DNA from 2 places in the Rhizobium sp. AN5 genome. Region 1 is predicted to be linked to the other one. Evidence: predicted binding sites of a transcription regulator. Region 1 holds the regulator's gene; the other holds the start of a gene.
What was found. Region 1 encodes PhoB, which activates phosphate uptake and scavenging genes when phosphate is short. Its sites were predicted from a motif close to TGTCATNNANCTGTCAT; they were not measured.

Region 1 (5,037 bases):
CTCCATTGTTTACGGTCTGCTTGGTCTCTCCGTCTTCATCAACTTCATGGGCTTTCCACGCTCGGCCTCGCTGGTCGGCGGCCTCGTCCTGACGCTGATGACCCTGCCGACTATCATCATCGCGACCCGCGCTGCATTGAAGGCCGTGCCGCCGTCGATCCGCGCCGCCGCACTCGGTCTTGGCGCTTCCAAGATGCAGACGATTTTCCATCACGTCCTGCCGCTGGCAATGCCTGGCATTCTGACCGGCACCATCATCGGTCTCGCCCACGCACTGGGCGAAACGGCGCCGCTGCTTCTGATCGGCATGGTGGCATTCGTCGCGAACTATCCGACAACGCCTATGGATCCGTCCACGGCCCTGCCGGTGCAGATTTACATGTGGGCGAACGAAGCTGAGCGTGCCTTTGTCGAACGGACATCTGGCGCTATCATCATCCTGCTTCTGTTCCTCATTCTCATGAATGTTGGCGCAATCCTGTTGCGTCGCCGCTTTGAGCGGCGCTGGTAGAGGGAGCTAGAGCAATGAACATGTTGTCGGAAGCAGCAGTTGAAAAGGCGCTGGACAAGAAAATGAATGAAGTCTCATACAAGATGATCGGCAAGGACGTTTCGGTTTATTACGGCGAAAAGCGCGCGCTTTACGACGTGAACCTCAATGTCCGCGAAAACACGGTGACTGCACTTATCGGCCCGTCCGGTTGCGGTAAATCCACTTTCCTGCGCACCTTGAACCGTATGAACGACACGATCGACGGTTGCCGGGTCACCGGCAAGATCACGCTCGATACCGACGATATCTACGATCAGCAGATCGACGTCGTGGAACTGCGTGCCCGCGTCGGCATGGTGTTCCAGAAGCCGAACCCGTTTCCGAAGACGATTTATGAGAACATCGCCTACGGCCCGCGTATCCACGGTCTCGCCCGCAACAAGGCGGATATGGACCAGATCGTCGAGCATAGCCTGCAGAAAGCGGGTCTCTGGAACGAAGTGAAGGACCGTTTGCTGGAATCCGGCACGGGCCTCTCCGGTGGCCAGCAGCAGCGTCTGTGCATCGCACGCGCGGTTGCCGTCAGCCCGGAAGTGATCCTGATGGACGAGCCGTGCTCGGCGCTGGATCCGATCGCGACTGCTAAGGTCGAGGAACTGATCCACGAACTGCGCACCAACTACACCATCGTCATCGTCACGCACTCCATGCAGCAGGCGGCGCGCGTTTCCCAGCGTACGGCCATGTTCCATCTTGGTCATCTTGTCGAAGAAAACGAAACCGACAAGATGTTCACCAATCCGGACGACCAGCGCACGCAGGACTACATCATGGGCCGCTTCGGCTGATCCCCGGCCGGTGCTTTATCGTAACCGTACAAGACTGGTGCCTCTGCCGTGCCCCGCTGTTGGGCACGCGCATGCAGGCCAAGCCGGAGGAATAGACCATGACACAGACAACGACCCATTCGCATATCCTGTCTGCCTATGACGACGAACTGAAGTTTCTGACGCGCCGCATCGCCGAAATGGGCGGTCTTGCCGAGCAGATGTGCGGTGACGCCGTGCGCGCGCTCGTCAATTCCGATGCGGCGCTCGCGCAGAAAGTCATTTCGGACGACACAATTCTCGACCACGCTGAGCGCGAAATCGGCGACAAGGCGATCGTAACCATCGCCAAGCGTCAGCCGATGGCGGCAGACCTTCGCGAGATCATCGGCACCCTGCGTATCGCCGCCGATCTCGAACGCGTCGGCGATCTTGGCAAGAACACGGCCAAGCGCGTCATCGCTGTCGCCGGCACCGGCGTTCCGCGCAAGCTCGCCCGCGGCATCGAGCATCTGTCCGACCTGGCGCTGGTGCAGCTCAAGGAAGTCCTTGACGTCTATTCCACGCGTTCCGCCGAAAAGGCCAATGCGATCCGTGAGCGCGACGAGGAAATCGATGCCATGTACACGTCGCTCTTCCGCGAGCTTCTGACCTACATGATGGAAGACCCGCGCAACATCACCACCTGCACGCATCTTCTGTTCTGCGCCAAGAACATCGAGCGTATCGGCGATCATGCGACGAATATCGCAGAGACGATCTATTACATGACCACCGGCAGCCAGCCGGAGGGCGAGCGTCCGAAAGACGACAGTTCCAACACGCTTGGTTCGGTGACCGAGTAACAGACAAGCAGAAGCTTGCGGAGTTCAGCATATGGTGCCCAAGATTGCAGTTGTGGAAGACGAGGAAGCATTGAGCGTCCTGCTTCGTTACAATCTCGAGGCTGAGGGATACGACGTCGACACGATACCCCGTGGCGACGAGGCGGAAATCAGGCTGCAGGAGCGCATTCCGGATCTTCTCATCCTGGACTGGATGTTGCCCGGTGTCTCCGGTATCGAACTGTGCCGGCGCTTGAGAATGCGGCCGGAAACAGAACGCCTGCCCATCATCATGCTGACGGCGCGTGGCGAAGAGAGCGAACGGGTTCGCGGTCTCGCTACCGGCGCTGACGATTATGTCGTCAAGCCGTTCTCGACGCCGGAACTCATGGCCCGGGTCAAGGCCATGTTGCGCCGGGCCCGTCCGGAGGTTCTTTCGTCGGTGCTGAAATGCGGCGATATCGAACTGGACCGCGAGACCCATCGCGTTCACCGCAAAAGCCGCGAAGTGCGCCTCGGCCCGACGGAATTCCGCTTGCTGGAATTCCTGATGACGTCGCCGGGTCGGGTGTTTTCCCGCTCGCAATTGCTGGATGGCGTCTGGGGTCACGATATCTATGTCGATGAGCGCACTGTCGATGTGCATGTCGGACGTCTGCGCAAGGCCCTGAATTTCTCGCACATGCAAGATGTCATCCGCACGGTGCGTGGTGCGGGATATTCGATGGAAGCTTGAGCGAAGCGGAACCAGATAGTTTAGCTGGCGAAGTAGTGCACCAAAAAATCAGGAAGCCCGAAATCTGAAACGGTTTCGGGCTTTTTCTATATGAATACCCGCCCAACTCGATGCCATTGTCCGTTTTGACCCGAGAGATCGGCGGCGCGTTGAAATCCGGATTGAAGGGTCACGCCCAATAGTAAGGGTAACGGGTGCGTCGTGCTATCAAGCCAACCCCGGAGCCTGTTTGGTTTTTACCATAAAAAAACGGGCCCGAAGGCCCGTAATTTTTGAGTGCTGAATGCGTGCCGCAACACTCAAGCTTTGCGGCGCTCGCTCACCGGCTGGTAGGCGAGTTTCGCATGGAACTTGCAATAAGGCGAAGATTCCAGCGCTTCACAACCGCAGAAATGGAAGTCGTCCTTCAGCGGATCGCCAACCGGCCACTTGCAGGTGCGCTCGGTCAGTTCCGTCAGCGTCAGGCGACGGGAAATCGGCGTGACCACGTTCTTGGAAGGAACGTAATCGAGCACCTGCGCGGTCTCGATATCGATCTCCTCGTGCAGCGCCGTTGCCGCGTTCGAACGGGTGAGGATGCGCGCCGGTGCCGCGTTGACGCGACCTGCGAAAGTGGTCGCGCGCGGCGCAGGGGCAGCGGTGCGCTTCGGCGCGGAGCGTGCCGAAGTCACAGGACCGCCAGCCTTGACGCGTCCCGGCAGATTGAGACGATGGACCTTGCCGATCACGGCATTACGGCTGACGCCGCCCAGCTGCGCTGCAATCTGGCTGGCGCTAAGGCCCTCGGACCACAATTTCTTGAGCTTTTCGACTCGTTCGTCTGTCCAGTTCATGCCGCTTCTCCGCTTGTCGCGTGTATTTTCGGCAGAATCCCTCTCCGTCTCGCGGGCATGCCGCAAGCGTGGTTTCTGCCTGATTTTCGGTGACTAGTTCCGCCGCAATGCAGTCTAGTAATTAGCGATTAACCTAGTGCCAGCCCGACTCCGTGGCAAGAGTCGCGGGAATCATCTGGAATCGATTTTCCGGTTTTCCCCAACTTGCTGGCGTATTGAGTCTGAAAGGCAACACCTTGGGGCTGGTTCGCCGCCGCATACTAGTGCTTGAGAAGCCCGGGAAACGCTGACTTTTGTTGACATCGGCAAACGAAGTGACAATAGTGCCCCTGCCGCCGCAAGGCGGCATTTTGATTTTCAGGCGAGGGATAACCCCGCAAGCCTATTGACAACAGTTTGACAGCGCATCTGCGCAAGGAGTGATACAGCCATGGCCGAAGCCGGCGCGCCATTGTTTGATACGTTTTCAAGAGCCCCCTTGCGCTTCGAGCGCGGTGAGGGTGTATGGCTGTTCACGGAAAGCGGCGAGCGATATCTGGATTTTGCGGCCGGTGTTGCTGTCAACTCGCTGGGCCACGCCCATCCTCACCTCGTTGATGCGATCAAGACGCAGGCCGAGAAGGTCTGGCACGTCTCGAACCTTTATGAAGTGCCGGGACAGGAAAAACTCGCCAGGCGCCTGACGGAAGCGACTTTCGCGGACAAGGTATTCTTCACAAATTCAGGCGCGGAAGCCCTGGAATGCGCCATCAAGACTGCCCGCCGTTATCATTATACCAAGGGCCATCCGGAGAAGTTCCGCATCGTGTCCTTCGAAGGCGCTTTCCATGGCCGTACACTTGCGACGATCGCCGCGGGTGGCCAGCAGAAATACCTCGAAGGTTTCGGTCCCAAGGTCGAAGGTTTCGATCAGGTTCCGTTCGGTGATGTCGATGCCCTCAAGGCCGTCATCACGGCTGAGACTGCAGCACTTCTGATCGAGCCCATCCAGGGCGAGGGCGGCATTCGCTCGCCCAGCAAGGAATTCCTGCAAATCCTGCGCGGATTGTGCGACGAGCACGGCCTGCTGCTGATTTTCGATGAGGTTCAGACGGGTGTCGGCCGCACAGGCAAGCTGTTTGCTTATGAACATACCGGTGTTGCGCCCGATATCATGGCAGTCGCCAAGGGTATCGGCGGCGGTTTCCCGCTCGGCGCATGCCTTTCCACGGCAGATGCCGCTTCCGGCATGACGGCGGGCGTGCATGGCACCACCTATGGCGGCAACCCGCTGGCCATGGCAGTCGGCAATGCCGTGCTTGACGTCGTTCTCTCCGAAGGTTTT
Region 2 (5,037 bases), 1.4 Mb from region 1:
TATTGCGGGAAGGTGACGCGCCGTAGCCGCGCCCAGCGGGTCTGCCGCGACCAGATCTCACCGGCATGGCGCTGTCCGAGCGGCTGCTCGAACGGGGCCGACACCAGATGTACCTTGCGACCGGCATTTCTGACCAGCTTCGTGGAGGCGGCATCTTCGGCGATTTCGGCCGCGAGCGCGCGGATGCCGCCGCGCTCTTCCAGGAACGGCTTGTTCCACAACATCGATTTGCCCTGCGCGAAGCCCGTGCCGATGGCTTCCGCCGCATATTGCCAGCGGCCTTGCGAGCCGTTGAGGAAGGCGCATTCCACATGCGCCCAAAAGCCATCCGGCCGGGAGCCGAGTGGCGGCGAGCAGACCAGTCCGCTATCCGGCCGCCAGGCCGACATCATGGTTTCGATATAGGATTTTGGCATCAAAACATTGGAATCGGCCAGAATGACCCATTCGTGTCGGGCAGCGCGCCAGCCCTTGACGCAATTGTTCAGTTTGGGATTGGCGCTGATGCGATCATCGCCGATGAGCAATTGCGCTGAAACTGCGGGGAAGGCCGCGCTTGCCTTGCGCACTTCCTCGATCACGGGATCGAACTCGTCGGCGACGCAGAACAGCAGCTCATAGTCCGGCCAGTTGAGCTGGAAGGCGCGCGACAGCGTCAGCGGTGTGAAAGTTTCGATGCCGCGCAGCGGCACCACCAGCGATACCGGCGGTTTCTGCCGGACAAGTGCACTGTCCGTATCGCGTCTTTTCAGCCGCCAGCCTGCCAGAACGACACCGAGAAGATTGAAGGCGAGGAGCAGAATTGCACAAAGGGCAAAAACAGTTTCCATGCTGGCCAGTTCCACTCCCAAGCTTTCAGCGGTTTACCCGCCAACCGATTCCATGGAATTCGTCATTGCGGATTATAACGTTTGCATGACAGTTACATGTCATCTTCCGCGGGAAGGATCCGACTTCGGTCGTTCATGCGCCTCTGGCGCACCGGTCGATGCCGCGTTTGTTACCGAGAAAGCGTGAACAGTTTTTGCAGGCTCCCTGTTCGCGAGGGGAGACGGTTGTTTGCCCGGTTTGAATGCCATAACGACGAAGCGGGCGTGTCGCGGTGTCAGGAATAGTCACGTCGAAACACCGATTGGAAGAACGAAATCTATCCGAGTATTGACTGCCGGTGCCTGAGGAAAATTAAGACGGTGTATCTGACAGCAACCCTCGATCCCTTTGCTCCTGGTCATTTGAATGGGACAAAGCTCAGGCTTCAATAAAACGGGCGATCCACGCAGGTGGATTGCCCGTCGTTTTGACCTCTGGAGGCATGTTGACGAACGCAGATCGACCTGCCGCTCATCCGGTTGTCATCACCGTAAGTGATTGATATTTAGCCTATAATATTCGCCAAACCTTCCGCATTACGAGCTAGTGGATGTTCAGAATGTGCGCGTGGCTGCTTGCGACAAGAAACGATTCCCGCGCTTTTTCGATGTCGCATTTTCCGGCGATAGCATCGAGACAGTTCCTGCGTGCGTCCTCATATTCCGGTCCGTGTTCTTCCGGCCAGCGGTACATCAGCATGTCCAGCGCCACCAGAGGGCTGTAGATTTCCACCGCTGCGGATAGCGGCAGGTGGATCGCCACCGGCTTCATCCACGAGGCGTGGTGACACGGCTCCGTTCTGTTAATCAGCATGTCATTCTCCTCCCTGTTTCATGCGCCTTGACTGCAGATTTCACTCCCATGCGCGAAATGCTCACCTCACGAAATGGTTCCCGATCACCTAAAATGTGATCGGGCAGGGGGTTCCAATTTGCCAAGATGAATGGAAGATGAACGAATTGATGAACCGGAGATGAACAAAACCGTGATTCGGGCGTTGTAATAGCCAAGAAGGAGAACGCACATGTTCAATTTGTCAGGCATTCAGGAAAGCTTCTTTGGAGACCGCATGGCGGGTGTGTGCGAGGCTATCACCTCTGCACTGGCTTTCGAAAACGGTCTCGAGAAGTCGCGGATTTCCGCAACCGTCGAAAATGACGTGATCTATCTTGAAGGGACGGCGGATTCGGTCGAGGCAATCGACATTGCCATCAATCTTGCCGCATCCATTTCCAATTGCCGGATTTTGAGCCATATCGAGCCGGTCTACTGACATCTTGCCGGCCGGGCGAAACGTCGTCCGGCCTTTTCAGACGCAGTAACGCGGCAACTCATTTCCGGTTGCCGATTTGTGCACTGCGGACTACATCGCCCGGTCTGATGCCGTAGCGTTTGGCAGTGCCGCCATTCAGTTCAAGCACGAATTTTACCGACCCACGGGAGCTTATGATCGCTTCCGAATGCGGCACGGCGTTTTCGTGGATATGGGTTATGCGCCCGTCCCGGGCAATGAACAGCATGTCGAGCGGAATGAGAGTATTCCTCATCCACATGGCCACATCCCGCTCCTTGCCGAAATCAAACAGCATGCCGCTTTCAAGTGGCATGGACTTGCGAAACATCAGGCCCTGTTCGCGCTGGGCGTTGTCCAGCGCCAGTTCCGCAACAAATTCGTGGGTTTCTCCTGAAGCGGTCTTGATCGTCAGCGGTTCGGATTGAAACGTCTGCTGCTGTTGAGCCTGTGTGGCGCTTGAGAGCGTGAAAAAAAGAAGCGCCAGAACGGCGCTCTTCATCAAGTTGCGAAACACAGCGGCCATCAGTGCGACATCCCGATCGGGGCCGGGTTGTCGGGGTGGATTTCCGCCGCCATCAAACCCTTGTCGCCATCGCCGAAGCGCACCAGCACCACCTGGCCCGGACGCAGTTCCGTGAGGCCGAAACGGCGCAGCGTCTCCATATGCACGAAAATATCTTCAGTGCCTTCTCCGCGCGTCAAGAAGCCGAAACCCTTGGTGCGGTTGAACCATTTGACGATTGCACGCTCAAGCCCGCTTGACGGCGTGACCTGCACATGGGTGCGCACCGGCGGCAGCTGCGACGGGTGAACGGCGGTGGACTGATCCATCGACAGGATGCGGAAGGCCTGAAAGCCGCGGTCACGCCGCTGGATGAGGGCAACGATGCGCGTACCCTCGAGAATAGTCTGATACCCATCGCGACGCAGGCAGGAGACATGCAGCAGCACGTCCTGCATGCCATTGTCAGGCACGATAAAGCCGAAACCCTTGGCAACGTCGAACCATTTCACCGCGCCGGTGATTTCGGTCAGGTCCACGGCATCGGCCGAAAGGTCCTCGACATCGACTATCGTTTTCGATGACATCCTATCAGCCATATCCTGCCAACCCCTCGATTACGCGCCACACACCGGTCAACTGATTCCTGTGTACCAGATTAACATCTTGGTAACGGTTCCACGCAAGCCCTAGTTTTTGATTTGCGTAGCTGCTTTTATGTCGCCGTCCTTGTCCGGGGCTTGCGATCATGCGTTTATGGCCCGGAAAAGCGTATTGGAGAGGAAGAAAATGCGGTATCTGCACACGATGGTTCGCGTCAAAGACCTTGGCGAATCAATGAAATTCTATTGCGACCTGATGGGTCTCGAGGAAATACGCCGGATCGAAAACGAAAAAGGCCGTTTCACTCTGGTTTTTCTTGCAGCGCGCGACGATGTCTCTGCGGCGCGGGAAAAAAAGGCGCCTTCCCTTGAACTCACCTACAATTGGGACACCGAAGATTACACCGGCGGCCGCAATTTCGGGCACCTGGCCTATGAGGTCGACAATATTTACGACTTCTGTGCCCACCTTCAGCAAAATGGCGTCGTGATCAACCGGCCGCCGCGTGACGGTCACATGGCCTTCGTTCGTTCGCCCGACGGTATTTCTTTCGAAATCTTGCAGAAGGGCGAAAGCCTCGCGCCAGCCGAACCGTGGATATCTATGCAGAATACGGGTTCCTGGTAGGGGTTTTCCCGACCAGAAGCGACGATTTCGGTCACTCTTGCCTTGTCCGGATGGGTTGAGGCATAGTCCGCGAATCGAAACGGCATGTCCTGTTTTGAAAAAGCAGACGATTCCGTTCCCGTGCTGCTGTTGTAAATGCAAGATACGGAGGCCACCCATGAAAGCTGTCGATAGCGCGAAAGGACGCGTTGCCTGTCAGCGTCTTGTTGTCGCGGTTTCGTTGCTCGGGATTGCCGGATGCGTTTCAGCGGTGACGGATGACGACATGGCTGCCAATAGCAAGAAGCCGGCGATTTCCGCCGAGCAGAAGGCGCAGGCGGCATCGGCGGTTCATAATCCGGCCGCCAAACAGCAGCAGGGGCATTATGTGGATCCCGCCGTGGCCTCGGCGACCGGCGGGGCCGTTGCGGCCCAGCCGCAGGCGCCCGGCGGCCCCGCACAGGGCTATGGTGCCGCCGCCGATATTGGCGGCCTGACGACGCAGCCGACGGCGATTTCGGCGGGTACATCAAGCATCTATTCCAGCAGACCCGCCGTTGCGGCGGGGGCTACAGCCGCAGCGGGTGCACCTTCCCAGGGGATCGCACCCGCCGTCAGCAGCGTCTACTCGGCACCAGTGCAGGCGACACAGCCGCAACCGGTATCCGCAACGGGACAAGTGCCGACTGCTGTACCGGTACCGGCAGAACAGCACAGCGAAAACCGTCAGGCGGTTCCCGTACCGGTGCCGCAACATGCGTCGGAACAGCTCGCCGCTGCTTCAGCGCAGTCTTCCGGAGTCGGGAAACGGGCAGGCGAGGGGCAGGAAAGAGAGGGCACGGTCGTGCCGCTGGCAGCTTTTTTCGCCGGTGCGGCCAAGAAGCGCCTTCCGAAAATGATCGAAAACGGTACGGCGGAGAATACGCAGGTTGCGGCGCTCTCCGGCGGGACGGACAGGACGATGGGTATTGCGCTTTCCGGCCGTTCGATGATGTCTGACGAATTCGACGATGCGCATCTCGAAGACGAGGATGACCAGCCGGCCGGCCTGATGAAGCTTGCCTCGCTCTCCGGCCTCACGCGTGTTTCTCCAAACGGGCTTTTCCTGCAGACCGATCATGTTGAAGTCGGTTGTTTCAAGCCGGAACTGGTGCGCATGATC

Region 2: CRP02_RS20330 (ceramide glucosyltransferase) is a predicted target of PhoB. The motif match lies at 916-932, and genes of this name have one in related genera.

Annotation. Positions count from the first base shown of each region.
Region 1 covers NZ_OCMJ01000004.1:193,863-198,899, forward strand. Annotated here, with positions in the region: gene pstA (phosphate ABC transporter permease PstA) at 1-511, shown strand, start outside; gene pstB (phosphate ABC transporter ATP-binding protein PstB) at 526-1,341, shown strand; gene phoU (phosphate signaling complex protein PhoU) at 1,440-2,165, shown strand; gene phoB (phosphate regulon transcriptional regulator PhoB) at 2,197-2,880, shown strand; gene CRP02_RS13205 (GcrA family cell cycle regulator) at 3,180-3,713, opposite strand; gene CRP02_RS13215 (aspartate aminotransferase family protein) at 4,144-5,037, shown strand, end outside.
Region 2 covers NZ_OCMJ01000004.1:1,576,562-1,581,598, reverse strand. Annotated here, with positions in the region: gene CRP02_RS20330 (ceramide glucosyltransferase) at 1-830, opposite strand, end outside; gene CRP02_RS20320 (DUF982 domain-containing protein) at 1,414-1,683, opposite strand; gene CRP02_RS20315 (BON domain-containing protein) at 1,895-2,143, shown strand; gene CRP02_RS20310 (DUF192 domain-containing protein) at 2,202-2,687, opposite strand; gene CRP02_RS20305 (cold-shock protein) at 2,687-3,265, opposite strand; gene CRP02_RS20300 (VOC family protein) at 3,456-3,896, shown strand; gene CRP02_RS20295 (YcbK family protein) at 4,054-5,037, shown strand, end outside.